Regions from separate parts of the Martelella mangrovi genome, predicted to be linked through region 2. Evidence: riboswitches for the same ligand, from Rfam matches in the RefSeq annotation. Region 2 holds a riboswitch; each other region holds the start of a gene.

Evidence for each region. A riboswitch is a leader RNA that binds a small molecule or an ion and turns the genes downstream of it on or off. The one in region 2 is predicted to bind thiamine pyrophosphate.
Region 1: linked by a shared signal. The riboswitch ahead of thiC (phosphomethylpyrimidine synthase ThiC) and the one ahead of thiE (thiamine phosphate synthase) in region 2 are both predicted to bind thiamine pyrophosphate.
Region 3: linked by a shared signal. The riboswitch ahead of ABID12_RS10255 (ABC transporter permease) and the one ahead of thiE (thiamine phosphate synthase) in region 2 are both predicted to bind thiamine pyrophosphate.
Region 4: linked by a shared signal. The riboswitch ahead of thiB (thiamine ABC transporter substrate binding subunit) and the one ahead of thiE (thiamine phosphate synthase) in region 2 are both predicted to bind thiamine pyrophosphate.

Annotation. Positions count from the first base shown of each region.
Region 1 is NZ_JBEPLY010000002.1:436,323-443,390, forward strand. It holds gene ABID12_RS04330 (GntR family transcriptional regulator) at 1-272, opposite strand, end outside; gene ABID12_RS04335 (LysR substrate-binding domain-containing protein) at 405-1,307, shown strand; gene thiC (phosphomethylpyrimidine synthase ThiC) at 1,338-3,146, opposite strand; TPP riboswitch at 3,247-3,363, opposite strand; gene ABID12_RS04345 (NAD(P)-dependent oxidoreductase) at 3,493-4,407, shown strand; gene ABID12_RS04350 (phosphodiesterase) at 4,480-5,277, shown strand; gene ABID12_RS04355 (LysE family translocator) at 5,293-5,919, opposite strand; gene ABID12_RS04360 (DMT family transporter) at 5,921-6,850, opposite strand; gene ABID12_RS04365 (glycoside hydrolase family 3 N-terminal domain-containing protein) at 7,056-7,068, opposite strand, start outside.
Region 2 is NZ_JBEPLY010000004.1:257,760-264,827, forward strand. It holds gene ABID12_RS08030 (MFS transporter) at 1-782, opposite strand, end outside; gene ABID12_RS08035 (NAD(P)-dependent alcohol dehydrogenase) at 911-1,954, opposite strand; gene ABID12_RS08040 (sugar-binding transcriptional regulator) at 2,171-3,130, shown strand; gene ABID12_RS08045 (HAD family hydrolase) at 3,127-3,804, shown strand; TPP riboswitch at 3,843-3,945, shown strand; gene thiE (thiamine phosphate synthase) at 4,059-4,721, shown strand; gene ABID12_RS08055 (TRAP transporter large permease subunit) at 4,718-6,517, shown strand; gene ABID12_RS08060 (TRAP transporter substrate-binding protein) at 6,529-7,068, shown strand, end outside.
Region 3 is NZ_JBEPLY010000006.1:11,318-18,385, forward strand. It holds gene prpC (bifunctional 2-methylcitrate synthase/citrate synthase) at 1-617, opposite strand, end outside; gene ABID12_RS10245 (MmgE/PrpD family protein) at 684-2,195, opposite strand; gene ABID12_RS10250 (sugar porter family MFS transporter) at 2,352-3,683, opposite strand; TPP riboswitch at 3,919-4,026, shown strand; gene ABID12_RS10255 (ABC transporter permease) at 4,093-4,848, shown strand; gene ABID12_RS10260 (ABC transporter substrate-binding protein) at 4,880-5,821, shown strand; gene ABID12_RS10265 (hypothetical protein) at 5,998-6,204, shown strand; gene ABID12_RS10270 (aspartate aminotransferase family protein) at 6,253-7,068, opposite strand, start outside.
Region 4 is NZ_JBEPLY010000001.1:284,183-291,250, reverse strand. It holds gene mdoH (glucans biosynthesis glucosyltransferase MdoH) at 1-1,344, opposite strand, end outside; gene ABID12_RS01400 (hypothetical protein) at 1,405-1,584, opposite strand; gene ABID12_RS01395 (OpgD/OpgG family glucan biosynthesis protein) at 1,568-3,187, opposite strand; gene ABID12_RS01390 (FKBP-type peptidyl-prolyl cis-trans isomerase) at 3,590-4,027, opposite strand; TPP riboswitch at 4,289-4,403, shown strand; gene thiB (thiamine ABC transporter substrate binding subunit) at 4,451-5,464, shown strand; gene thiP (thiamine/thiamine pyrophosphate ABC transporter permease) at 5,484-7,068, shown strand, end outside.

The sequences.
Region 1 (7,068 bases), on a different contig from region 2:
ACCTCGAGCACGGAACGCATCTGCGCCACTTCGCGCAGATCATCGAGGCTGAAAGCGGCAACCCGCACCCCGCGGCGCGGCTCGCTTTCGACCAGCCCCTGCGCTTCCAGCCGCCGAAAAGCCTCGCGCACCGGAACATGGCTGGCCTTGAAGGTCTCGGCAATCTGGTCCTGGCGCAAACGGGTCCCCGCCGCAATCTCGCCGGAGATAATGCGACCGGCCAGTTCGCGACTGATCCGTGTGGCGACAGGTTCTGATTTGGTGTTCGGCATGGATCATAGATAATCGCGGCCGCACGAAAGGTCCAGAGACGCCCGGCAAAGCACCGTCTTGATCCCGAGGCATTTCCTGCATAAACTTTTCAATATCGAATACATCATAGAACTCGATTGCGAAATTCGGAAATGTTGACGACTTTTGATATGGACGCGCTCAGAACCATCGTGGTGGGAACCGACCTTGGCAGTTTCGCGCGTGCGGCGGTGCAGCTTGGACGCTCCCAGTCGGCCGTCAGCATGCATCTGAAGAAGCTGGAGCAGCAGACAGGGACCGTGCTTTTCAGGCGCAACGGCCGCGGCCTTGTGCCGACCGAGGCGGGCGAGGCCTTTATCGCCTATGCGCGCCGGATCATCGCCCTCAACGATGAAGCCGCGTTATCGGTTGGCGCCGCCGCCACGACGGCCTCTGTCCGGCTGGGTCTGCCGCAGGATTTCTTCGACGATGTGATGCCCGCAACGCTCCGGGCGTTCCGGCAGAATTGCGACAATGTGCATGTCGATATCCGGGCGGGCGAAAACCATAACCTGGCGGAGGAAGTGCGCGCAGGTCGTCTGGATGCCGCCATCGCCTTCTTCCGCGCCGACAGCCCCGCCGAGGGCGAAACGCTGTGCCGGCTGCCGATGCGCTGGCTGGCAACGGAGGATGTCATGGCGACGCTGTCGCGCGATCCTGTTCCGCTCGTGCTGTTCAGCCATCCCTGCCTGTTCCGGCAGGCCGCTCTGGCGGCTTTGGATGACAGCCGGACGCGCTGGCGCGCCGCACTGACGACGCCAAGCCTCCCGGCCGTCTGGTCAGCGCTGCGGTCGGGTCTGGGCATCGCGGTGCGCACGGATCACGGCAGGCCCGCGGATATCATCAGCGTGGGGCAGGATTTTGGTCTGCCGCAACTGCCGTCAATCGAACTGCGCCTCCTGCGTGCGCCGAACATTTCAGGCATTGCCGACCGGCTGGCCGAGGTGCTGCGCCGGGAAACGCTGAGCAAGGTGACGCCAACGGCTGACACAGAGCCGCACGCCGAACCTGCATAAGTCATTCCCCGGCAACTGCTTCGAGATGGCTCAAGCCTCCTCTTCGCTTTCAAGCGGAAGGTAAAGCGCCCCGCCCTCGCGGAATTTTTCCGCCATCTTCGCCATGCCCTCTTTCTGGGCCTCGGCGCGGATATCGTGCGAGATGCGCATCGAGCAGAATTTCGGCCCGCACATTGAACAGAAATGCGCGACCTTGTGCGCCTCCTTCGGCAGGGTCTCGTCATGCATGGAACGTGCGGTTTCCGGATCGAGCGACAGGTTGAACTGGTCCTCCCAGCGGAATTCGAAGCGCGCGCGCGACAGTGCATCGTCCCGGATGCGGGCGGCCGGATGCCCCTTGGCGAGATCGGCCGCGTGGGCGGCGATCTTGTAGGTGATCACCCCGGTCTTGACGTCATCGCGGTCGGGCAGGCCGAGATGTTCCTTCGGCGTCACATAGCAGAGCATCGCCGTGCCGAACCAGCCGATCATCGCCGCGCCGATACCGGAGGTGATGTGATCGTAACCCGGCGCGATATCCGTGGTCAGCGGCCCGAGCGTGTAGAACGGCGCCTCACCGCAGGTGGCAAGCTGCTTGTCCATGTTCGCCTTGATCTTGTGCATCGGCACATGGCCGGGGCCCTCGATCATCACCTGGCAGTCTTTCGCCCAGGCGATCTGGGTCAGTTCGCCCAGTGTTTCCAGCTCGGCGAATTGCGCCTCGTCATTGGCATCGGCAATCGAGCCGGGGCGCAGGCCATCGCCGAGCGAGAACGACACGTCATAGGCGCGGGCGATATCGCAGATCTCGTCAAAATGCTCGTAGAGGAAGCTCTCGCGATGATGATGAAGGCACCATTTGGCCATGATCGAGCCGCCGCGCGAAACGATGCCGGTCACCCGGCCCACCGTCATCGGGATCATGTGCAGCCGTACACCTGCGTGGATAGTGAAATAGTCCACCCCCTGCTCGGCCTGCTCGATCAGCGTGTCGCGAAACACCTCCCATGACAGGTCCTCGGCAATGCCGCCGACCTTTTCCAGCGCCTGATAAAGCGGCACGGTGCCGATCGGAACCGGCGAATTGCGGATGATCCAGTCGCGGATATTGTGGATATTGCGGCCGGTGGACAGGTCCATAACCGTATCGGCGCCCCAGCGCGTGGCCCAGACCATCTTTTCCGCTTCCTCGGCCATGGATGAGGTCACCGCGGAATTGCCGATATTGGCATTGATCTTCACCAGAAAACTCCGCCCGATCGCCATCGGCTCGGCCTCGGGATGGTTGATATTGGCGGGGATGATTGCCCTGCCCTTCGCCACCTCGTCGCGGACAAATTCCGGCGTGATGAAATCGGGGATTTCGGCGCCAAAACTCTCGCCATCGCGCATCAACGCCTGTTTCGCCGCCTTTCGCCCGAGATTTTCGCGGATGGCGACAAACTCCATTTCAGGCGTCACGATGCCGGCGCGGGCATAGGCCATCTGGGTCACGGCCTTGCCATCCCTTGCCCGGCGCGGCTGATGGCGCACGGGAAATTCCGGCACCAGCCGCTTGCCCTCGGCAAAGCCGTTATCCTCCGGCTTCACATGGCGTCCATCATAGGCATGCGTGTCGCCACGCGCGGCCAACCAGCCCTCGCGCAGGCGCGGCAGGCCGCTTTCGATGGCGATATCGGCCCGCGGGTCGGTGTACGGCCCGGAACTGTCATAGACCGTGACAGGCGGTTCGCCGGCGCTCGGGTGCACATCGATCTCGCGCATGGGGATGCGGATCTCGGGATGCAGCATGCCCTTGTGCCAGACGCGGCGGGATGCCGGCAGCGGGCCTGTGGTGACGGTCGGAGAAATATCTTTCATCGGTCGGAGCCTCCATAGCTCTTGGCGTTGGAGACCCAGTTCGACGTTGAATGGAGGAGGCCGCGCATATTGCGCCTGAAAGGAACAGCGGGCCTTATCCCGCGCAGCCGATGCACCATCCCTACGCCAGTGTGAACTGGATCAGGTTCATCGGGTCACTGCGCTGCATAAGCCAACAGTATCTCAGCCCCTTGTCGGGACCCCCCGGGTGAGCGCGCCAAAATTGCGCCGGATGCGCGAGCTTGTCAACGCCTGCTGCGAAAAACGCCACATACCTGATTTTCAAATGTATGACTTTTATAAATTTCGTTTTTCGGATTGGATAATCGGCCTTACGCTTGCGCGCATGCCCAATCAGAACGCGCCCGCACCGCAAAGCAGACCGACAGGTTTCATCGGCCTCGGCACGATGGGAACGCCCATGGCGCTGAACCTCGTTCAAGCCGGCATGCCGGTTATCGTCTGGAACCGGACGCCGGAACGCTGCATGCCTCTGGAAAAGGCCGGCGCCGCCGTTGCGCCAACGGCAGACGACTTGTTCTCCCGATGCGAAACCGTGCTTCTGATGCTCGAAAACGAGCACGCCACAGATGCCGTCCTCGGGCGTGGAACGGACCGCTTCGCCGAACGGGTCGGCGGCCATTGCATCGTCTCGATGGGCACCGTCTCGGCGGAGTATTCCCGAACACTCTCTGACGAAATCGCGGCAGCAGGCGGCCGCTATGTGGAAGCACCGGTCTCCGGCTCGCGCAAACCGGCAGAAGCCGGACAGCTTGTCGGCATGCTCGCGGGCGCGCCGGAAGATCTGAAATGTCTGCACAGCCTTCTCGCACCGGTTTGCAAGCAAGTCTTCGAGTGCGGCGCGGTTCCTGCGGCGCTGCAGATGAAGCTTGCGGTCAACACCTTCCTGATCACCATGGTCACGGGGCTAGCGGAAGCCGGGCACTTCGCGGCGCGGCACGGGCTCGACATGGACCGGTTTGCCGAAATCCTGAATGCCGGACCGATGGCGAGCGACGTCTCGAAGGTCAAGATCGACAAGCTCCGCCACCGCGATTTCACCCGTCAGGCCGCAATTTCCGATGTCCTGAAAAACAGCCGGCTGGTGGCTGACGCGGCGCGTTCGGCAGGCACCGCCTTTCCGCTGATGGAGGCGTGTGTGGCGCTTTATGCGGAAACGGAAGTTTTGGGGAACCCGGAGGACGACATGATCGCCGTTATCCGGGCGTTCGAGGCACGTGCCGGCCTGCCCGGCTCTTGATCTACCTGTCGCTGCGCGCCACTCTGCGACTGCCCCATACCGTGCCCGCCGGAAAACCCTGAGGATGAAACCATGCTGATCGCCCACCTCTCCGATCCCCACCTTCGCGCCAAAGGCGAGCTTTATCAGGGACTGGTCGATTCGAACGCCATGTTCGATCTCGCGCTCGATACGCTTCTGGCACTGCGCCCGGCGCCCGATCTGGTGATTATCGGCGGCGACCTTGTCGATGGCGGCACGGAAGCCGAATACGAGACGGTGCGAACCGCCCTGCAACGCCTTGGCCAGCCCGTCTTCGTCATCCCCGGAAACCATGACGATCGCGAAACCTTCCGCCGTTGTCTTCATGACCTTGTTCGGCTTCCCGATGAAGGGCCGCTGCATTTCGACACCCATGCGCAATGGCCCGTCAGGGTGATCGGTTTCGATGTGACGGTCCCCGGGCAGCACTATGGCGAGATCACTGAGGCGTCACTCGCATGGCTGGAGCAGAGACTGGCCGAACGCCCGGATCAGCCGACAATGCTCTTGATGCACCAGCCGCCCGTGGACAGCGGCATGGGCTTCATCGATACCTACAAATGTTTCGGCGGCGACCGACTGGCGGCACTGGTCGCCCGGCATGACAATGTGGAGCGCGTGTTGTGCGGTCACATTCACCGCTTCATGCAGATCGGGTTCGGCGGTCGCCAGCTGATGACGGCGCCGAGCACCACGACAGCCATCGCTCTCAGACTGGAGGAGGATGCATCACCGGCTTCCTTCGTCGAGCCGCCGGCCTTTCTTCTGCACCACTGGCGCAAAGGCGGCGGCCTTGCAACACACTGGGTGCCGGTCGGCCGTTTTCCCGGACCACTGCCCTTCTTCTGATTGCGCGTTTGCCGTCTATCGCGTTACCGCCATGAAGGCACTGCCGCCGATCATGAACCCGCCACCGGCATAGCCTGCCCGCCTCCGCACAGCGCGGCTGCCAAGAAGCGTGCGTATCCGGGCCGCGACAAGCGCATAACACCCCAGGACCACCACCACGACAAGGCTAGAGGTCAGGGTCAGCAAGGCAAGCTGAAGCGCAAGATTGCCCTCCGGCGCGATGAACTGCGCGAGAAACGCCATGTAGAAGACAATGGATTTGGGGTTCAAAACGGCGGTGAGCGCGCCTGCACGAAAACAGCTCCAAGCGGCTGCGGTGTCCTGCTCCGGGGCCAGATCGACGACCGCCCCTTCCCCGCGCGCCGCCCTGATCTGCTCAATGCCCAGCCATGCCAGATAGAAGACACCGGCCCATTTGACGAGTTGAAACAGCAGGGCCGACGCCGCAAGAACGGCACCGACACCGGCAAATGACAGGCCGAGAAGCGCAATGGAGCCGACGACAGTGCCGAGGACTCCCATCATGGCGGCCGCCCTGCCCCTTGTCAGCGATTGCCCGATCACGAGCATGACGCTCGGGCCGGGGATGACGGTCAGCACCACGCAGGCGATCAGATAGGCAACCCAGCTTTCCAACGACATTCTAGCTCCTCTCCGCCCTTGTTTCCGTCTCTACCGGGGTGAGCGACGCCAGAAACGCTCCGCCGCCGATCAGCGCGATACCGGACAGGTCGACAAGACCCGGCCGGTCGCCAAAGAGCAGAATGCTCCACACCAGCGCAAACACAAGATATCCGTTATCGAACAGACCAATGACCGGCGCCGGCGCCAGTTGATAGGCCAGTGCGACTGCCGCGGTGATAACGGCAAGAAGAACACCGAGCCCCATCAGAATCTGCCACCCCGAGGAACCAAGCCTTGGCCAGGCGGAAAGCAGAAAGCCTGCATCGCTGCCCGCGCCGAAAAACAGCAGAACCATCACATAGGCCGCACCGGCCGCCGCAAGGACAAGGTTGAGATTCAACGCCATCGACAATGGCGGGACATCGCGACAGCGGCCATAGGTGATGACGGCGGCCAGCGCGTAAAAAAACGCTGCCAGCAGCGGCAGGACCATGACCGGAGACACTTCCGACGGGCCCGGCCTGAGGATCACCAGAACGCCGGCAAGCCCAAGGGCTATCGCCACAACCCCGCGCCGTCCAATGTGCGTCCTGAGCAGGATGGCCGACAGAACCGCCATCCACATCGGCGATGTGTAATAGCAGGCCGCCGCAAGCGAAAAGGACATGAATGGCAGAGCTGCATAGTAGCTCGCCCACATCAGCGTCAGGCTGAGGCTGCGCGCCCAGACCCACGGATTTACCGTCAGAAGCGCGCGCCCGTTCCTTGCGGTCAGCCGGAAGATTATCGCAAGAAGAATGGCCGCAACGGCCGAACGCAGGACAAGAACCTGCCCCAGCGAGACATCGTCACTGAAAAGCTTGACCAGCGCATCGGAAAGCGAAAGCAGAAGCACGGCGCCGGTGATGGCGCCAATACCGGTAAGACGCGCCTGCCGCGTATTCGTCATTATGGATACCATGCGCGCAGCCAAACACGCATGAGGCCCGATGAAAAATGATATTTCTCTCGCAATACATGATCAGAACGCATGCAAACGATACGCTTAAACCGGCGCGGCCTGATGCCGAAGGCGATCTGAAAGCCTGCTCTCCCTGCTTTCAGGCATGAACAGCCAGGCTGACACGATCGCCATCAAGGGCATCGATGGCCGGTTACGCCTTTTCG
Region 2 (7,068 bases):
GCCCTGAGTTCGGGCGCCGAAAGCCCGGTCCCGGTGCAGAAATTCTGCACGTAATTGGGCAGATGCGCGGTGATGAAGGCAAGGTGAAAGCCGCAGACGAAGAAACCGGCCGCCAGCATCACGAAACTCGTATGCCCGAAGGCATGGCGGATGGTCTGTGGCAGGTCGATGTCGCTTTGGGTTGCGGAAACCTTGCTCTTGACGTGCAGAAACGGGATCGCAAGCGCCATCGGCGTCAACAGCGCGGTGACGACCAGAAGCGTGGTGCGCCAGTCGAAGGAGCTGATCAGCCAGGCCGTCAACAGCGGCAGCAGCGCCTGACCGGCAGACCCCATGGCCGATGCGACGCCGAGGTAAAAGCCGCGCTTTTCGGCCGGAGCCGCACGCCCGACCACGGCCAGAACCGTGCCGAAAGCCGTGCCCGAAACGCCCATGCCAACCAGAACGCCGGCCCCCATGTGCTGGGCAAAGGGCGTGGTGCCGAAAACGCAGATCAGCATGCCGAGCCCATAGCACAGGAAACCGAGCCAGAGTGCCCGCCGGTCGCCGAACTTGTCGGCGAGCATGCCGAAAAACGGCTGCGCCAGCCCCCAGACGAGGTTTTGAATGGCAATCGACAGCGAGAAGATTTCAATCCGGCCGGCGAACAGATCATCCGACAAGGGCAGGACAACCCCGCCGAACACCGAACGCACCCCGAAGGAAAGCGCCAGCACGAGCCCGCCTGCCAGCATTATGATCAGCATGTCGCGGTCGATGCCGCGGTTTTCCGTCTGGTCCATTCAGATCTGCCCCGTATTTCCCCGTCCGGATACTTAGCAAAGATCAGGACGCGGGAATAACGAATATATCTGAACTCTGACGTCAGGACCCTTGATAGGACGTTTCATGTGGCAGAGCGGCGACGCCCTCAGGCGTCATCCGTCAGAACGATCTGAAGCTTGACGTCCTCCGGTCGCTGTTCGACGGCGCGGTCGAAGGCTTCCACCGATTTTTCAAACGGCACCGTATCGGAAATCAGCGGTTTGAGGTCGACCTTGCCACTGGCAATCAGGGCAATGGCCCGCTCATAGACATTGGCATAGCGAAACACCGTTTCGATGCGTGCTTCACGCGCCTGCAGGCCGACGATATCGACGGGGACCGGATCGATCGGCATGCCGACGAAAACAACCGTGCCGCCCGGCGCCACAAGACCGGAAACGCCGAGAATGGCCGATGGCGCACCGGAGCATTCGAACACGATATCCGCACCCCAGCCGCCGGTCTTTTGCGCGACCGCTTCGGCCATCGATGTCTCGCCGAGATGAACGGTCTCGATGCCGTCATAGCGCCCGATGATATCAAGCTTGGGCTGGCTGAAATCGGCAATGATGACCCTGGAGCAACCGCCGGCATGGGCGGCAAGCGCGGTCATCATGCCGATCGGGCCGGCGCCGGTGACGACCGCGACATCGCCGGGCTTGATGCCAGCCCGCATCGCCGCCTGCATGCCGATGGCGAAGGGCTCGACCATCGCGCCTTCGGCAAAGGTGACGTGATCGGGCAGTTTGAAGGTGTAGGCCGCCGGGTGAACGACCTCCGGCGCGAGGCATCCGTGCACCGGCGGCGTTGCCCAGAAACGGACAGCCGGATCGACATTGTAGATGCCGAGCTTTGCCGCCTTCGAATTCGGATCGGGAATGCCGGGCTCCATGCAGACCCGGTCGCCGGGTTTCAGGTGGCCAACATTGGCGCCTACTGCGGCCACCGTGCCGGAGGCCTCATGGCCGAGCACCATCGGCGCATCGACCACGAAGGGGCCAATCTTGCCGTGGGTATAGTAATGCACATCCGATCCGCAAATGCCGACGGTGTGCACGCGGATGCTGACATCGTCGGGACCGAGTGTCTGTTGCAGATCGATCTCCCTGAGGTTCAGTCGACCCTTTTCCTCCAGTACCAGCGCCTTCATGCTATTTTGACCTCCTCCGACACAACACATACTCCTTGCAAAGGCGTCAGAACGGTTGATACCCGCCGGAACACCCCGTGACAAAAGCGTATTACACGCCATTTACATTTGTTTCAATAAAAACATAAATGTAAATTTACAAATGTCAAATTTGCATTTCAGATGAAAACGGTTCATATGACGGACAGGTATGAAACGCGCGACGGGATGCGCCTGGTGGCAAGTGAAACGAGTGTGGAAACCGAGGCGTTTCTGGTCGAGGTCTGCTGGCATTATTTCATCAATGAAATGACCCAGTCCGAAGTGGCGGCACTGATGGGGGTCACCCGGCTGCGCGTGAACCAGGCCATCAGAAGTGCGCGCGCCGACGGGCTGGTGCGGGTCGATATCCAGTCGCCACATGTCATGCGCCTGCGCCTGCAGGAAGACCTGAAGACCCGTTTCGGCCTTGCCGACGCCATCGTGGCGCCGGCCAATGCGGACAATCACGACTATCAGCGCCCCGCAGGGGTCGCCCTTGCCAACTACCTGGCAAAAGGATTGCGCGAGGCGCGCTGGCAGCGGATCGGGGTGTCCTGGGGCATGACGCTGACAAATGCGATGACCCATCTGCCGCGCATGCAATTGCCGGAGATCGAAATCATATCGATGATCGGCGGCACATCGCAGGGCGCATCGTTCAACACGTTCGGGATCGCCTCTGGTTTTGCCGACCGGCTGGGCGCCCGATATTCGCTGTTTGCCGCCCCGGTCTACCTCTCGCCCGGCACAGACAGGGAGGAGTTTCTCTCCGATGCCGTTTTCAGCGAGCATCTGGAAAAGCTGAAAACCCTCGATCTCGCCGTTCTGGTTGCCGGCGATCTGTCCGACAGGTCCGTTCTGATGAACACCGGACTGCCGTCCAGTGTCACACCGGCGACCCTTTCCGAAAAAGGTGCTGTGGGCGATATCGTCGGCCATTTTATCGATCACAACGGCCGGGAGGTCGACCACTTCATCAACGACTGTGCCGTCGGCATCCGGCTTGATGCGCTTGAAAAGGTTCCCGAACGGGTGCTTGCCGCAGCCGGTACACACAAGGTCGACGTCATCATCGCCGCCATCCGCCGCGGGCTCGTTACCACGCTTGTGACCGACGACATCACCGCCGAACGCATTCTGGCCAGGACCTCATGAACAAAACAGTTATTTTCGATTTCGACGGTGTGCTCGCCAACAGCGAAATCATCGCGCTCGCCGAACTCCAGACCTCGCTTGAAGAATACGGGATAACGGTCGACTGGGATACGCTGGTCGAGAAGTTTCTCGGCGCCTCGATCAAACAGATCACCGCCTTTGTCGAAAACAGCACGGGCAAGCCGGTTGAGCCCGCGTTTCAGAAGGACTGGTATGCGCGGCTGTTTGACCGCTACGCCCGCGAACTTCAGCCGATGACGGGTGCCGCGGACATGCTCGACAGTCTCGATGCGGCCGGCATCGGCTACTGCATCGCGTCCGGCGGCTCCTACAAACGGCTGGGAGTGGCGCTTGACTGTATCGGCTTTGCCGACCGTTTCCGCGGCCGCGCTTTCAGTGCGGAATCGGTCGAACACGGCAAGCCCGCGCCCGACGTTTTTCTGTACGCCGCCGAACAGAGCGGCGCGCAGGCCGGCGACTGTGTCGTGCTTGAAGACTCGATTGCCGGCGTCATTGCCGCCGGCCGCGCCGGGATGCGCTGCGTCGGCTTTGTCGGTGGCGGCCACCTTGAGGGCGTAAGGCCGCTTCATGCCGAACGGCTTCAGAGCGCAGGCGCCGACACCGTGCTCACAGACCTGTCCGGTTTCCGGCAAGCCGCATTCGGCGCCGTCTGAAGCCTGTTGACAGGGGGCGCAAAGCCCGACAGAATCACGGAAATTCCGAGGGGAGCATCATCCGATGCTGAGATGGCAATGCGCCGGACCCTTGAACCTGATCCGGGTCATACCGGCGTAGGAACGGAAAATGGTTGCGTTCCCTGTTTTCGCGCCCGCGCCGCTGCCCGGTCTTCGTATGATCGTGGAGCGCTTTCTATGCCGTTGGACATTCGTAACATCTGCTCGCCGGGAACTCTTGCCGGGGCACGGCCATGAGAACGGTCGACTATCGCCTGAACGCCATTGTCGATGCCGGTCTGGTTGAGGCCGCGCCGCTGGCGGAGTTGGCGCGGCTTGCCGCCGAAAACGGCGCAACGCTGATCCAGTATCGCGACAAATTCGCCAAAACCCGTCAGATGGTCGAACGCGCCGTTCAAATCCGCGCGGCGCTCGCGCCCACCGGTGTGCCCTTCGTCGTCAATGACCGGGTCGACGTGGCCCTTGCGGCCGAGGCCGACGGGGTGCATCTGGGCAGCGACGACATGCCGGCGGAGATCGCCCGGAAGCTGCTTGGCCCGGACGCCATTATCGGGCTCACGGTCAAGAACGCCTCCGACGGCGCCAGGGCGGCAGCCGCACCGGTCGATTACGCCTGTATCGGCGGTGTTTTCCAGACGCTTTCCAAGATCAATATGGATCCTCCGGTGGGCCTCAACGGCTTTCGTGCGCTGCGCCGCGGCCTCAAACGGGCGCGGCCCGACCTGCCGGTTGGCGCGATTGCCGGTATCAAGCTTGAAGACGTGCCACGGCTGATGGCCGAAGGGGCCGACGGCATTGCGGTGATTTCCGCAATTTTCCACGCACCCGACGTTGCAGCCGCAACCCGTGAACTTCGCCGCAGCGTAGACACGGCCATCGCACCCCCGGCACAATGACGGAAAAGCCCGGCACGCTGCACGCCCGGGCAGCACAGCTTGCCACGCGGCTGGAAACGGCACTCGCGATGGTCGCCGCGGCCGTGCTGGCGGTGATGCTCGCTGTGGTGCTGACCAGCGTGGTTCTGCGCTATCTGTTTCACACCGGCGTTATCGGAACGGAAGATCTCGGCATCTGGCTGAATGTGGCGCTGATTGCCCTTGCCGCGCCGCTTGCGCTGTCCGGGCCGCTTGCCATGCGGCTTGACCTGCCTTTCGGCCCGTCTGCCAAAAAACTGGCCGGCATCATTGCCGATGCGTTCAGCCTGCTGGCGGCTCTTGTGCTGATTTTCGGCAGCACGCGCGTCGTGAACCTCATCGGCGGCACATCGCCGGCACTCGGCCTTCCCGAATGGGTGCGTTTTGCGGTGACCGGCGCAGGCGGCGGTCTTCTCGCGATCATTCTCGTTCTTCGCCGCATCGGCGAACGGCAGGTTCTGCCGCTTGCGGCATCGGCGACCCTTGCATCCGCAGTCTATTACGCCTGCCTGCACGTCACCGTCACAACCGCCCTGCCTGCAAGCATTGCGATCGCGCTTGCGGCAGCAGTCGGCCTTGCCGCCGCCGCACCGCTTGCCCACGCCTTCATCGCGGCGGCGATGATCGCCATTCCCTTCGGCGGCAATCTTGGAACGGAAACCATCGTCACCACGACCGTTTCCGGCATGTCCCACTTTCTGTTGCTCGCCATTCCGTTCTTCCTGCTGACGGGGGCAGCCCTTTCCGCCTCGGGCGCGGCAAGGCACCTTGTGGCCTTCGCCGCCTCACTGGTCGGCCACCGGCGCGGCGGGCTGGCCCAGACGGTGCTGGCCACCGGCACGCTGTTTTCCGGAGCCTCCGGCTCTTCGGTCGCCAATGCCGTGTTTTCCGCCACCACCTTTCACCCGGAACTCGTGCGCCATGGCTATCCGCCGGCCCGCTCCGGCGCAATCATTGCCGCCTCGTCGGTGCTCGACAACATCATCCCGCCGTCAATCGCCTTCCTGATTCTGGCGGCCGCCACCGATCTTTCGGTGGGCGCGCTGCTTCTCGGCGGGCTGTTTGCGGGGCTGGTGATGGCGGCGGCTCTCTCCATCGCCATTTACCTCACGACCCGCAATCTGCCCGGCAGCAGACCGGTGGCTAGGGGCGAACGCCGGCGATCCCTGCTTGCAGCGGTCCCCGCCTTCGGGCTCGGCGTCATCGTGGTTGCCGGCATCCGCATCGGCATCGTCACCACCACCGAGGCGGCAGCCCTTGCGGCCATCTATACACTTGCACTTGCGGCTTTTTCGAAAACGCGCCGGACAGCGCTTTTTTCGGTTTTCCGACAGACCGCGACCGAAGCTGCGGCCATCGGCCTTCTCATCGGTTCGGCCGGGCCGTTTGCCTTTCAGCTGGCCGTCGACGGCGTATCCGGCATGATCGCCTCAACCGTTGCCGCTTTCGGCGGTTCTCCGGCCGCGGTTCTGGCCTTTTCCGTCATCGTTCTGCTTGGCGCCGGGCTGGTTCTCGATATCGGCGCGGCGATCCTGCTTCTCGGCCCCCTTCTGCTGCCGCTTGCCACCGGCTCGGGCATCGACCCGATTGCCTTCGGCGTGATCATCGTCACCACGCTGATGATCGGCGGCCTGACGCCACCGGTCGGCATGCTGGTTCTGGTGGTGGCCGGCGTGACGGAGGTTCCCCCGGCCGCGCTTTTTCGCGCGGTGCTGCCCTATCTCGCCGCACTTCTTGCGGCAATCGCCATTCTTTGCACCTGCACCCTGTTGATCTGAGAGGAAACGTCATGCAGCCCCTCACCCGTCGCCATTTCCTGAAAGCCGCTACGCTGACCGCGCTTTCGGCCCCGTATATCGCCCGCCCGGCCCTGGCGCAGACCACGGTGACCGTGGCCTCATTGCTCGGAGAGGACAAGCCGGAAACCAGGATCTGGCGCTATATCGCCGAAAAGGCCGAGGAACGGCTGCCCGGGCGTTTTCGCTTCAACATCGTCGCCAATGGCGCGCTGGGCGGGGAAAAACAGGTCGCCGACAGCATCCGCCTTGGTTCCGTGCAAGCAAGCCTTTCGACCGTTTCGGCGCTGTCGTCATGGGTGCCGCAATTGCAGATCCTCGACCTGCCGTTCCTGTTTCGCAGTCCCGAACACCTTGGCCGCGTGGTTGCAGGCCCCGTGGGCGCGGAACTGAAAGGCGCGCTTGCCGATGAGCGCTTCATCGTCGGCGGCTTTATCGACTACGGCGCCCGCCATCTTCTGACGAAAACGCCGGTAACCCGGCCGGAAGGGCTTGAAGGCGTCACGATCAGGGTGATCAACAGTCCGCTTCAT
Region 3 (7,068 bases), on a different contig from region 2:
GTGCCGGTGATCGAACGGGCGGTGAAGGTCGAGGCGTTGAATTCATGCTCGGCGTAAAGAATGAGCGAGGTATGCATCGCCCTGACATGGCTTTCACCGGGCGGCTTGCCGTGCAGCAGGTGCAGGAAATGCCCGCCGATGGAACTGTCATCGGTCTCCACATCGATCCGCCTGCCGTTATGGGAGAAGTGATACCAGTAGAGCAGCATCGAGCCCAGCGAGGCCATCAGCCGGTCGGCAATGTCGCGGGCGCCGGCCTTGTTGTGGTCGTCAGCCTCCGGCAACACGCAGCCCAGCACCGAAGCGCCGGTGCGCATCACGTCCATCGGATGGGTGGCGGCGGGCAGTTCTTCCAGCGCGCCGCGCACGGCAGCAGGCAGGCCGCGAAGCGCGGCAAGCTTTTCCTTGTAGGCGGCAAGGGCGGCCCCGGTCGGCAGCGTGCCATAGACCAGCAGATAGGCGATTTCCTCGAAGTCGCAGGTGTCGGCAATGTCGAGAATATCGTAGCCGCGATAATGCAGGTCGTTGCCGCTCTGGCCGACCGAACACAGCGCGGTATTGCCGGCGACAACGCCCGAAAGCGCCACGGATTTCTTCGGTTTCCTTGCTTGCGTCATGATCTCTCCTCCCGATCACGCGCCGCCGATCCCGCCCTCCTCAAGGCCGGATAGGCGGCATCTGTCTCATCTCCAGTCGAATATGCCCGTCCTTGCCGGTGCCCCCAGCCTGTCCGGCGACACGGTGAAATTCAGCCCGGCAAGGTCGTCGGGCGCAAGCGACATCAGCCGCTCGACGGTTGCCAGAAACCGGTCCTGTTCGTCTGCCGCAATCACCCCGTCGGCCAGCATCCGGAACTTTTTCACATAGTCGGGCCGGGCAAACGGGCGGCTTCCCAGCGGATGGGCATCGGCGACGGCCAACTGATCCTCGATGATCCGGCCGTCCTCCATGGTGACGATCACATGGCCGCCGAAGGCCTTTTCCGCCGGGTCGTGACTGTGATAGCGCCGTGTCCATTCCGGGTTTTCCGCCGTGGTGATCTTGTGCCACAGCGCCACGGTCTCGGGCCGTCTGGCGCGCTCTGGCGCATAGGAGCGCTCATGGTGCCAGCCGCCGTCCTCAAGTGCGACGGCGAAGATATACATGATCGAATGGTCGAGCGTTTCGCGGCTGGCGTCCGGGTCCATCTTCTGCGGGTCATTGGCGCCGGTGCCGATCACATAATGGGTGTGGTGGCTGGTCTCGATCAGGATTGATTTCACCTTTGTGAGATCGCCGATCTTCGGGCCCATGCGGCGGGCAAGGTCGATCAGCGCCTGGCTTTGATACTCGGCCGAATGCTCCTTGGTGTAGGTGTCCATGATGGCGCGCTTGGCCTCGCCCTGTTCCGGCAGCGGCACGATATATTCGGCGCCCGGGCCGGAAAGAAGGTAGGCGATAAAGCCGTCCTCGCCCTCCCAGGCCGGAGAGGGTGCGCCTTCGCCGCGCATCACCCGGTCGACGGCCTCGACCGCCATCTTGCCGGCAAAGGCCGGGGCATAGGCCTTCCAGCTCGAAATCTCGCCCTTGCGCGATTGCCGGGTCGTGGTCGTCACATGCAGCGCCTGCTGCACGGCCTGATAGATGGTCTCGGTCTCAAGCCCGAGCGCGGTGCCGATGCCGGCGGCCGCCGACGGCCCCAGATGGGCGATATGGTCGATCTTGTGTTCGTGCAGGCAAATGCCCTTGACCAGATCGACCTGGATTTCATAGCCGGTGGCAATGCCGCGCACCAGGGCCTCGCCGGAGAGCCCGCAATGCTGGGCAACAGCCAGAACCGGCGGGATATTGTCGCCGGGGTGGGAATAGTCGGCGGCCAGAAACGTGTCGTGATAATCAAGCTCGCGCACCGCCACGCCATTGGCCCAGGCCGCCCATTCCGGCGAAAACCGGGTGTCGGCGGCAAGACCGAAGATCGTTGCGCCGGGGATAAACGGATGAGCGGTTGCCTGCGCCCTTGCGCTGATCGCCGGGCGGCGGGCGATGGAGGCGGCGGCCACGGCGGCATTGTCGATGATCCGGTTGCCGATCATCTCCACCACATCGTCATCAAGCGCTACGGGATCGGCCGCAACAGTGGCGATCTTCCAGGCCAGCTGGTCTTCGCGTTTCAGGTTTTCCGATGATTTGTGGGTGCGCACCGTATGCTCGTGCATGACATCTCCTCCCGCTTAATGCCACCGCCGTTTTGTTCCAGTAGGCGTCAATTGTCCATTGGCGGCAATGCAGCCATTAGTCTTAGGCATTTTGGCGGTCTCACGCAAAACGGCCCGCTCGCGGCGGGCCGTCGATCATCATGCGGTGCGGGCAGATCAGCCTGCTGCAACGGTGCGTTGCTCGATTTCCTCCAGCGTGACGCCCTTGGTCTCCGGCGCTACCGCGATGGCATAGAAAATGCCGATCACGCAGAAACCGGTGAAGATCGCGAAGGTCCCGACAATGCCGATGCCTGCCAGAAGCTCGGGGAACAGCAGGGCGACGACGAAGTTGAAGAACCAGTTGGCGACAGAGGGCAGCGCCATGCCGCGCGGGCGTAGTCTGAGCGGAAACAGCTCCGCCATGTAAAGCCAGGGCAACGGGCCGAGGCTGACGGCAAAGAACGCGATGAAGGCGAAGATCCCGATCATTGCCAGATAGGGCGTCGCGGCGATGTTGATCATGGTTGCAACCGTCACCAGCGCCATGGCGGCCGAGGTTCCGATAAAGCCCATGATCAGCAATTTGCGCCGTCCCATGGATTCAACGAGATACATGGCGACGACCGTCAGCGCGACATTGACCACGCCGATGCCGACAGTTGCCAGAAGATCGGTCGTAGTGCCGGAAAAGCCGGCGTTCTTGAAAATCTCCGGGGCGTAATAAATGATAGCATTGATGCCGGAGAGCTGCTGAAGCACGAACACGATCATCGCGAAACTGGTAATCGGCAGAATGCCCTTTTTCAGGAATGTGCTCCAGGATGGCTTTGCTTCCTCGTCCCTGGCGCTTTCCTTGATTTCGGCGATGATCCCGTCAATCTCTGCGTCGGAGGATTCCGGCTGCAGCCTGGCGATGATGTCGCGGGCCTTGTCGGCATTGGAATTCAGCGTCAGCCAGCGCGGGGTCTCCGGCGAAAGCAGAATGCCAACAAGGGCAATGATCGACGGGAACACGCCGACGCCGATCATCCAGCGCCAGTCGCCGGAACCACCGAAGGCTGCATCCGACATGTAGGAGACCATGATGCCGATGGTGATCATCAACTGGAAGGCGGAGACGATAGTGCCACGAATGCGCGCCGGCGCCACTTCCGCCAGAAACATCGGGGCCGTCATGGCCGATGCGCCGATGCCGACGCCGATCAGAAGGCGGGCCAGCGTCAGGATGTACTGGTTGAAGGCGAGCGCCGAAATCAGCGAGCCGACCAGAAAGATCACGGCGCCGAGGATCAGCATCGGCTTTCGCCCGTAGCGATCGGTGGTGACCATGGCGACGATCGTGCCGCCAACCGCGCCGAGCGGAACGGCGGATGTGATCACCCCTTCCATGAAGGGCGTGATGGTGAAATCCTGTTTGATGAACGGCAATGCGCCGGAGATCACGCCCTGGTCAAAACCGAAGAGCATGCCGAACAGTGCCGCCACGATAACGATGGCGATAAGCATTGGTTTCCTCCGCATTCCACAGGCGTTGCCGGGGTTCCGGCACGCCGTTCAGCTTTCTTCCTTCACCGAACCCTTAGTCTGTTTTTGTGAACGGTAGCTGAAAGTTTTGCTTTTCGCCAATCTTTAGGGCAACTTTAGGATGTAATACACGTAATTAACTCAATTCGGTTGAATTCCTGTCGCCGAAGCATTTGTCGACACCCCTTGACCGGGCCTGCCGACGTGGTCATAGATATGCCCATCCGAGGGGTGCGATCTTCGTGGAAGATGCTGAGATGGCGTTTGCCGAACCCTTGAACCTGATCCGGGTCATGCCGGCGTAGGAACGGAGTTTGGTGTTGAGCGACACGCCCAGAATATCAGCCTGTTTTGTTACGTCCGCTGCCCGGCTGTGCCGGGGAGAGGGGTGTTGAAGCAGAGCCTTTATGCGGTTTTCCGATTTTGTCTGGTGGTTTGCGCCCTGATCCTGCTCTGGCAGGCGGTGGTCATGGTGTTTGCGCTGCCGCGCTATATCCTGCCCGCCCCGCTTTCCGTCGCGGTCAGGCTGTGGAGCGGACACGCCTATCTGTTTGCCGAAGCGCTGGTCACGCTGCGTGAGATCATCGCAGGCTTTGCCGCCGGTGCGCTGTTCGGCGCCGGTGCGGCCTTTCTGCTTGCCGGCTTTCCCCGTTTCGGCCGGCTGGTCTGGCCGGCGCTGGTGGTGCTGCAATCCTTTCCCGTGTTCGTCATCGCGCCCATGCTGGTGCTCTGGTTCGGCTTCGGCATCGCGTCCAAGGTGGTGATGACGACGATCATCGTGTTCTTTCCGGTCGCCTCCAATTTTGCCGACGGCCTTGCCCGCACCGACAGCGCCATCGTCAAGGCCGCGCATCTCGATGGCGCAGGCCACTGGCAACTCCTCTTTCTCATCCGGCTTCCGCTGGCCATGCCGCAGCTTTTCTCCGGCCTGCGCATTGCCGCACCGCTTGCGCCGCTGGGCGCGGTCGTCGGCGAATGGGTTGGCGCTGCCGGCGGTCTCGGCTTCGTCATGGTGCAGGCCAATGCCCGCATGCAGGGCGAGACCGTGTTTGCGGCCATGCTGATCCTGGCGCTGGAAGCCGTTCTGTTTCGAAAGGCGGTGGATCTCGCCGCTCCCTTTTTCACCCGCTGGTCGCCACAGGCATGAGCGGCCGGACTGTCCTGACAAGGAGGAATGAATGCTCAAGAAACTGACCCTGATTGCCGCGCTGACATTGTTGCCCGGCATGGCCGCTGCCAATGACAAGCTCGATGTCATTCTCGAATGGTATGTGAACCCGGACCATGCGCCGCTGGTGGTCGCCCAGCAGCAGGGCTATTTCGAAGATGAAAAACTGGATGTGACACTGGTGCCGCCGGCCGATCCATCCATGGTGCCGCGCATGGTTGCCGCCGGGCGCGCCGATATCGGCGTTCACTACCAGCCGAACCTCTATCTCGACCATGCCGCAGGCATCGACATCAAGCGTTTCGGCACGCTGGTGTCCACACCCCTCAATACGTTGACGGTGATGGCGGATGGTCCGGTGCAGTCGCTTTCCGATCTGAAAGGCAAGAAAATCGGCTTTTCCGTCGCCGGGATCGAGGAGGCGGTCGTCTCCGCCATGCTTGAAAGCACCGGCCTGTCGCGGGATGACATCACCCTTGTCAATGTCAATTTCGCGCTCACCCAGTCGCTTCTTTCCGGCCAGGTGGATGCCACGATCGGCGCGTTCCGCAATTTCGAGCTGACCCAGATGGCCATCGAAGGCGAGGAGGGACGAGCCTTTTTTCCGGAAGAAAACGGCGTTCCGGTCTATGACGAGCTGATCTATGTGACCCGCAGCGAACTGCTCGATGATGACCGTCTGCCGCGTTTTCTCGATGCCGTCGAGAAAGCAACGATCTTCATCACCAATCACCCGGACGAGGCCTGGAGCCTGTTCGCCGAGGCCTATCCCGATCTTGACGACGAGCTGAACCGTGCAGCCTTTGCCGATACCGTCGCTCGCTTTGCCAAGAGCCCGGCGGCCTTCGATGCCGGTCGCTACCAGCGCTTCGGCGCGTTCATGGCGGCAAACGGCTTGATCGAGGAAGCGCCCGCGGTTTCGGAAATTTCGGTTTCGCTTGCGGGGCAATAGTGACGCTGGCCTTAAATCGCCACAAAAGCACGATAGAAGATACGAAAATACCGAAAGGCGGCCGGTGGCCGTCTTTCGCGTTTCGGTCTTTTGTGCATTTTGAAAGACGGGCGGCGTCCTGCTGCCCCAAAGAGACCGATCTCGTAAACGCTCGAGCGCCTCAGGGAGATCGGAACATGAAACTAGCCGGCCTTGTGCTGGTGGTGATCGGCCTTGCCACCTTGACCATACGCTTCGGCCTTTATCACTATCGCGATGTTGCGGGCGATATCGAGGGCAGTCTGCTGACCCCGCTTGCCCATGTCATCCTGCTTTTCGGTGCCATGTTTCTGGCACTGCATCTGGTGCTGCGCCTTGTGCAGCACGTCATCGGTCATCACTGAATATGCTTGCCCCCGGATGCGCCGGGGGCAAGCCTTTCCAAACCCTTGTCAGCCGAGAACCGTCGTCACCGCTTTCTTCGTCGCAGCGACGATCTGGTCGGCTTCTTCGCGCGTCAGGCACAGCGGCGGGGCATAGCCCAGAATGTCGCCTTCCGGCATGGCGCGGGCAATCACACCTTCCGACAGCAGGGCTGCGGCCAGCTTGTAGCCGATCTTTTCTTCCGGATCGAAGAAGGTGCGGGTCTCGCGGTCCTTCACGAACTCCACGGCCAGCAGCATGCCTTCGCCGCGCACATCGCCGACATGGGCGTGCTCGCCCAGCGCATCCTGCATGGCGGCGCGGAAATAGGCACCGGTCTCGCCGGCATTCTTCACCAGACCCAGTTCGTCGATCAGCTTCAGATTGGCGACGCCCGCCGCCGCACCGATCGGGTGCGCGGAATAGGTCCAGCCATGGCCGATCGGGCCGTTTTCATCGGTGCCCTGTTCCAGCACCTTCCACATCTTCTCCGAAACGATGCTGCCGGAAAGCGGCGCATAGGCCGAGGTCAGCCCCTTGGCGATGGTGATGAGATCGGGCTTCAGGTTGAAATGCGCCGAGCCGAACATCGAGCCGAGACGGCCGAAACCGGTAACCACCTCATCGGCAATCAGCAGGATGTCGTGTTTTTCCAGAACGGCGGAGATCGCTTCCCAATAGCCTTCCGGCGGCGGGACAAGGCCGCCGGTGCCTAAAACCGGCTCGCCGATGAAGGCGGCGATGGTATCTGCACCCTCGCGCTCGATGCGGTGTTCGAGTTCCGCAACGCAATAGGCCACGAAATCGGACTCGCTCATCGCCAGGTCCTTGCGGCGGAAATAATA
Region 4 (7,068 bases), on a different contig from region 2:
TTCGACCAGCGTCGAGGCAAATGCCGCGATAAACCCGCCGAAACGGCGCGCTTCACCGGTGATGCCGGAGCGCAGCGCGATCAGCAGTTTCGGCCCGATCAGCAATCCGCCGACGCCGACAAGCAGCGTGACGGCGAGCGCGGTCTCGGCGCGCGGAAAGATCGCCGGCAGATAAGGGCTGGGAAAATATTCAGGCGGCGGCGCGAAAAGCGGCGCGACAATCGAAGCGGCGATAAAGGCCATCCACAGCGGCGAGCTGACATAGGCCATCACGCCCTGCACGAAGGTAAACCGGTTCCAGCCCTTCAGCCCCGGCCCGTGGATGAGACGGATATGCTGAAGATTGCCCTGACACCAGCGCCGGTCGCGCTTGGCGTAGTCGATCACGTTCTGCGGGCCTTCCTCGAAGGAGCCTTCCAGATCGGCGTCGACGCGCACGATCCAGCCATTGCGCGCCAGAAGCGCGGCCTCGACATAGTCATGACTGAGGATATGCCCGCCAAACGGCGGCGCGCCGGTCAGCGCGGGCAAGCCACAGCTTTCGGCAAAGGCGGTGGTGCGCACCATGGCGTTATGGCCCCAGAACGGACCTTCCTGCCCCTGCATGCGGGCAAGCCCGCGGGTGAAAATCGGGGAAAACAGACCGGCGGAAAACTGAAGCGCGCGCGCAAACCACGACCGCGCGGCAACGATCTTCGGCAGCGTCTGCAACAGGCCAAGTCTCGGTTCGGCTTCCATGCGCCGCAGCATCTCGACGATGGTTTCGCCGTCCATCAAGCTGTCGGCATCGAGGATCAGCATGTAAGGGTAGCGCCCGCCGTGGCGGCGGACGAAATCGCCGATATTGCCGGCTTTCTTGCCGGAATTGTCCGTGCGGCGGCGGTAGAACACCTCAATCGGCGCAGGCACCTCGGCATGCAGCCGCAGGAACCATTCTTCCTCCTGCGCCGCAACGTCTGGATCGCGGGTATCCGACAGGATCGCAATATCGAACAGTTCGGCATGACCGGTCTTTTGCAGACTTTCGGCCATCGCGGCGGCGGAGGAAAAGGTCGCGCGCGGATCCTCGTTGTAAACCGGGATCAGGATCGCGGTGCGCGCCGCGCGGCCGCTGTCGGAAAGCTGCGAGCGCGGCGGGGTCTTGATCCGTGCGCCAATCAGCCCGCCAAGCGCCAGCGACGCGCCCCAGGCGATCCAGGCGGCCGTGGCTGCGCAAAGCGCAATCCGCACAAAATCGACCCAGTCCACGCCATCTGCGAAAAACACGTCCATAGCCAGCCGCGAGGCGAGCACCGCCACGAAGATCGCAAACAGAATGGAAATGGTTCGCCTGAGAGCCAGCATCATACTTCCCTGAAATTGACGCCGGCACCAAAAGACCGTGCTGGCTTTTATCGACCGGAATTACCCTCTGGACCAGAAACGAACGGCGCGCGGACGCTGCAGGACAGACACCGGTGACAGTATCGTTGCAATCAGACCCTGATGGCGGGGGCGTTCGATCAACTGGTCCGGCATTGGCAGCGGGGCTGTCGCCGGGAGAAACCGGGTAAAATCCTTGTTTCCGTCAGTCTGGTTGGTCATCGCCTTTTCTCCATTGATAAAGCCATACTTCACTCAAATCGCGGTTGCCGTCGGTCAGAGCAGCGAGCAGTTCGACCGGCGCGTCGCCTGCCGGACGTACATCAATTGCAAGCCGCCAGACGTCTTCGCCCATGATTGCTGAAACCGTCGAATGAACAATCTCGCCATTTGTAACGTGGAGCCGCTCTTTAAGTTCCGACCCCGCGCCAAAATCTGCCAGCGGGCCGCCGGCAAAGTCGACCACGATCTTGCGGACATCATCGTCAGCCTGTGCGCCCGAGACGCCGCCTTCACCGCTTCTGATGTCGACCACGCGCGCAAGCCGCGCCTGATCTTCCTCGATCGCACCCCATGTCAGGCGGTACGAATATTCAGCCGATTCTCCGGCTTTGGCCGGGGCTTCCGGCTGCCAGAAGCACACGACATTGTCGTTGACTTCCTTGTCGGTCGGAATTTCGACCAGCGAGATCGAACCCTTGCCCCAGGTGCCGAGCGGCTCGACGAGGAGCGAGGGCCGACGTTCGTAATGGGCTTCGGCGTCCTGATAATCCTCGAATTCCCGATGGCGCTGGTAAAGCCCGAAGGCGCGCGGATCGGTTTCGGTGAAGAAGGAATTCGCAAGCTTCTTCGCGTTCTGCAGGTTGCGCCACAACTCTGTACCATCGGCACGCACGATCTTCAGCCCTTCGCTGTCGTGAACACGTTCCCGATAGTCGTCAAACGCATGATGGTTGGCCGGCCCGAACAGGAACATCGAAGTCATAGGTGCAACGCCGAGACGGGCGATATCGTTCCGGAAAAACAATCGCGCCGTCACATCCATGCGCGTATTCTTGCCGGGCGTGATCACGAACCGGTAGGCGCCGGTGACGCTCGGACCGTCGAGCGCGGCAAAAACGGTGATCTTTTCGCCTTCCGCAACGGGGCGAACGATGTAGAACGCCGAAAACCGCGGAAACTCCTCGCCCTGGTCCGTGGCGGTGTTGACCGCCAGACCGCGGGCCGACAATCCGTAAAGATTGCCCTGGCCGAGCGCACGGAAATAGGAAGAGCCCAGGAAGGAAATCAGCTCGTCGGAAACATCGGGCCGGTTCAGCGGATAGTTGATGCGGAAACCGGCAACGCCGGGAAATTCAGCATCCCTGAACTGCGCGATATCGAGCGGCGAGCGATAGATGAAGTCGTCGACGGAAAACACCAGCTTTTCGGCATCACCATTGGCGACTTCGTAAATCTCCACCGGCGTCTTGAACAGCCAGCCGAGCGAAAAGGCCTGAAGCTGGAAATTCGACTGGTCCCGCCAGATCGCCTTGTTGGGATCGTAGCGGATTGCCCGGTAATCATCATAGTGGAGCGAATTGAAGGGTTCGCCAACATCCTGCGGCGGGGCCTCATAGGGCTGCGCCGCCTTTTCCTTCATCCGGGCTGTCAGCGTATCGAAGGTAAACGCATCGGGGGCCGGCGCCTGCGCTTCCACTTCCGCATTCTGATCCGGTACCTTGCCGGGTTCCACCGCGGCGCCTTGAGCAAATGCCTTGCTTCCCAAACCGGAGAAAGCCAGCGCTCCCGCGGCCGTTTGCGCCAGAAAAACTCGTCTCTTCATTCAAATTCCCGTCGGTTGAAAAGGGGAGGCCGAAAATGTTGCATTGCACCAAAACCGGCGCCGGAATTGCGTTTTTTGAATGTATTCGCTCTCGGGCAAGATCGCGCGAAAACCGTCTCGACGGTAAGCGCAGACACTTCGGAAACGGCGTAATCCCGTTTCGGTTCCACACTGACGCAAAAAACAGACATCGATATCCATCCGGTCGCAAACAGGGTCAACCCGGAGAGCCGGGCATCAAAAGGGGCTGGGACGCCATACAGCATTCCAGCCCCTTTTTTAGGGCAGCCATTCAACCAAAGAATGGCAAGATCATGGCAATACGCCTTTTTCGCGCCGCAATATCTACAAACTCACTGTCGAGCTGTCGGAATGGCTGCGCCAACAAAATATGCTTTCTTTTCAAGCCGCGTTGACGATTTCAACGAGCTCGACGGCGAAATTCAGATCCTGCCCGGCAAGCGGATGGTTGGCATCCACGGTTACCTGCTCTTCCTCGACCTTGGTCACGACCAGCGGTACGGTTTCACCGGTGGGCGTGCGCGCCTGAAGCTGCATGCCCGGTTCCACTTCAACCTCAGCCGGCATGGCCGACTTCGGCACGACCTGAACCTTCTGCGGATCATGCGGCCCATAGGCCTCTTCCGACGGCACCTGCACCTGGCGGCTGTCACCGACATTCATACCGGCGATCTCGCGATCGAGCCCCGGAATGATCTGGCCGGCACCGACGGTAAACTCAAGCGGCTGACGGCCTTCGGAAGAATCGAAGGTCGAACCGTCATTGAGGGTTCCTGTATAGTGAATACGAACGGTGTCCCCGCTCTTGGCTTCTGTCATTGGTGTGCTCCTTCCTTTGAACACTGAGCGCATCGGCACAGCATCGGCACAAACCGACCTCGGGCCCAGGCGCCGTTTCTTTTTCCTGAGGCTCCGGCCTTCGACCGGAAAGCGCCCCAGAGGATGAGCCGACACACTTTCCTGCATGACGACTGGCGGGTACATCCGGAATACCGGATGCGCCTCTTACCTAGTCACTTTCACGTGTATTTTCAAATCCGTCCGGCCTTGAATTCCACGGAAGCCCGCGATAGGTGTTGAAAAGCTCTAACGGGGTGCGGAACGCGGCTTCGACGTCGTCCGCTGAGAGGTGAAGAACCAACCCGAGGAACCTGATCCGGTTAACACCGGCGGAGGGATTAGACGCGTGAACGGTCCGACGCCCTTTTCCCATGTTGATTGAGACACCACGAAGGAGGCGTCATGCCCGGCCATCATCTTTCGATTTCGATTGCAGCGCTGGCGCTGCTGGCTGCAGGCGGCGCGCTGGCTGAAGACGGCAAGGTGCTGACCGTCTACACCTATGAAAGCTTCAACACCGAATGGGGCCCGGGCCCGCTGGTCAAGCAGGCCTTCGAGGCCGAATGCGGCTGCACCGTCAAATTCGTCGGCGCGGAAGACGGCGTTGCCCTGCTCAACCGGCTGAAGCTCGAGGGCCGTTCAAGCCCCGCCGACATCGTGCTCGGCCTCGACAACAATCTGATCCACGAGGCAAAGGAGACAGGGCTTTTTGCCGCTTCCGGCGTCTCCACCGACAATCTCGACATCCCCGGCGGGTTTGAAGACGACATTTTCGTCCCCTTCGACTACGGCTATTTCGACATCGTCTACGACAGCGAGAGCATCGCATCTCCGCCGACCACGCTTGACGCACTGGTCAACGGACCGGCTGACGAAAAGATCGTGATCGAGGACCCGCGCACATCAACGCCGGGCCTTGGCATGCTGCTGTGGATGAAATCCGTCTATGGCGACGACGCGGCGGCAAAGTGGGAAGCGCTTTCGGACCGCATTCTGACGGTTGCGCCTGGATGGTCGGAAGCCTACGGCCTGTTCACCAGTGGCGAGGCGCCGATGGTGCTTTCCTACACCACCTCGCCGGCCTATCACCAGATTGCCGAGGAAACCGACCGCTACAAGGCCGCAGACTTTGAAGACGGGCTCTATATCCAGATCGAGGTGGCCGGCATGACGGCGATGGCGGACGATCCGGCGCTGGCCAGATCCTTCCTCGCATTCATGCTTACGCCCGGCTTTCAGGATGCAATCCCGACCCACAACTGGATGATGCCGGCCGCTGCAACCTCCGAGCCGTTACCGGATGCCTTCCAGAATGCCGTCACACCGGACAGGACGCTGCAATTCGCTCCGGATGTCGTGGCCGAAAACCGGCAGGCCTGGATCGACGAATGGCTGAACGCGATGAGCGCGCGGTGAGCGTTCCGGGACGACGACCTTGTATCTGACCACGGCAGAGTTTCGCCGGAGCCTTTCCGCCGGCATCATGTCCCTTGCGGGCGTTATCGGCTTCATTGCCGTGGCGGTGGCCGCCCTTTCCGGTTTCGGGCGGATTGGCGATGCGGCCTCGGTCATGAACGAGCCCTATGTCTGGCGCATTCTGCGTTTCACGCTCTATCAGGCCTTCCTGTCCACCGTGCTGTCCGTGGCGCTTGCCATTCCCGTTGCCCGTGCCATGGCGCGGCGGCCGCATTTTTTCGGCCGGATATGGATTGTCCGGCTGATGGCCGTGCCGCTCGGGCTGCCGGTGCTGATCGGTGCGCTCGGCATTATCGGCATATGGGGACGGCAGGGCCTGTTCAACGATGCGCTGGCTTTTGCAGACTTTGGCCGCCCGCTGCAGATTTACGGCCTGCAGGGCATTCTGATTGCCCATGTCTATTTCAACCTGCCGCTGGCCGCCCGCCTGTTTCTGGCAGGCATCGAGCGCGTGCCGCAGGAATATTTCAAGACCGCCGCAATGCTGTCGATGCCGCAACGCAGCATCTTCCGCTTCATCGAATGGCCGGTGATCGCGCCGCTGATCCCGGGCGTTGCCGGGCTGGTCTTCATGCTGTGTGCCACCTCTTTCACGCTGGTGCTGATATTGGGCGGCGGGCCGGCGGCGACCACGATCGAGGTCGCGATCTATCAGGCGCTTCGCTTCGATTTCAATCCCGCACGCGCCGTCGCCCTTTCCGGCATGCAGATCGCGGTTACGGCACTGGTGCTTGCCGCCCTTGCCCTTTTTCCGAAGGCGAAAGACCCGGGCGCCAGTGCCAGCAGCGATGTCAGCCGGCGCCCCGACGGCGACCACCGCCTTTCGCGCGGCATCGATGCCGGGCTGATTGCAGTGTTTCTGGTCTGGCTCGCCCTGCCGTTGGCGATGATCGTGGTGAAGGGCGCGGGCGCAGACCTGCCCGGGCTGTTGCGCGAACCCGCCTTTCTCAGGGCCACGGCCACCAGTCTCGCCATTGCGTTTTCGGCGGCTCTGGTTTCGCTCGCCCTGGCGCTTTCCTTCATCGCCGCCACCGGCGCAATCGAAACGCTGCGCGCGCCCGGCACGCTTGAACGCGGCCTTGCCGGATTGATGTCGGCCATGGGGTCGCTGGTGCTGCTGGTGCCGCCGATCGTGCTTGGCACCGGCTGGTTCCTGCTGCTGCGCCCGTTCGGGTTGACCGATGCCGCCGCACCCGCAATCGTCGCCGGCATCAATGCGCTGATGGCCCTGCCCTTCGTGCTGCGCGTGCTCCGGCCGGCTGTTGCCGTCCACCGTGCCCGCACCGCCCGGCTTTCGGCCAGCCTCGGCCTTGTCGGCCTCGCCCGATTGCGGATCGTCGACTGGCCGGGCCTGAGAAAACCGACGCTGACGGCGCTGTCCTTCGCCATGGCATTGTCGCTCGGCGATCTGGGCGCGGTTGCCCTTTTCGGCGGCGATCAGCTCACCACCCTGCCCTGGTTGCTCTACAGCCGCCTTGGCAGCTATCGCACGGAGGATGCCAACGGGCTGGCGCTGATCCTTGGCGCGCTCTGCCTTGTCCTGA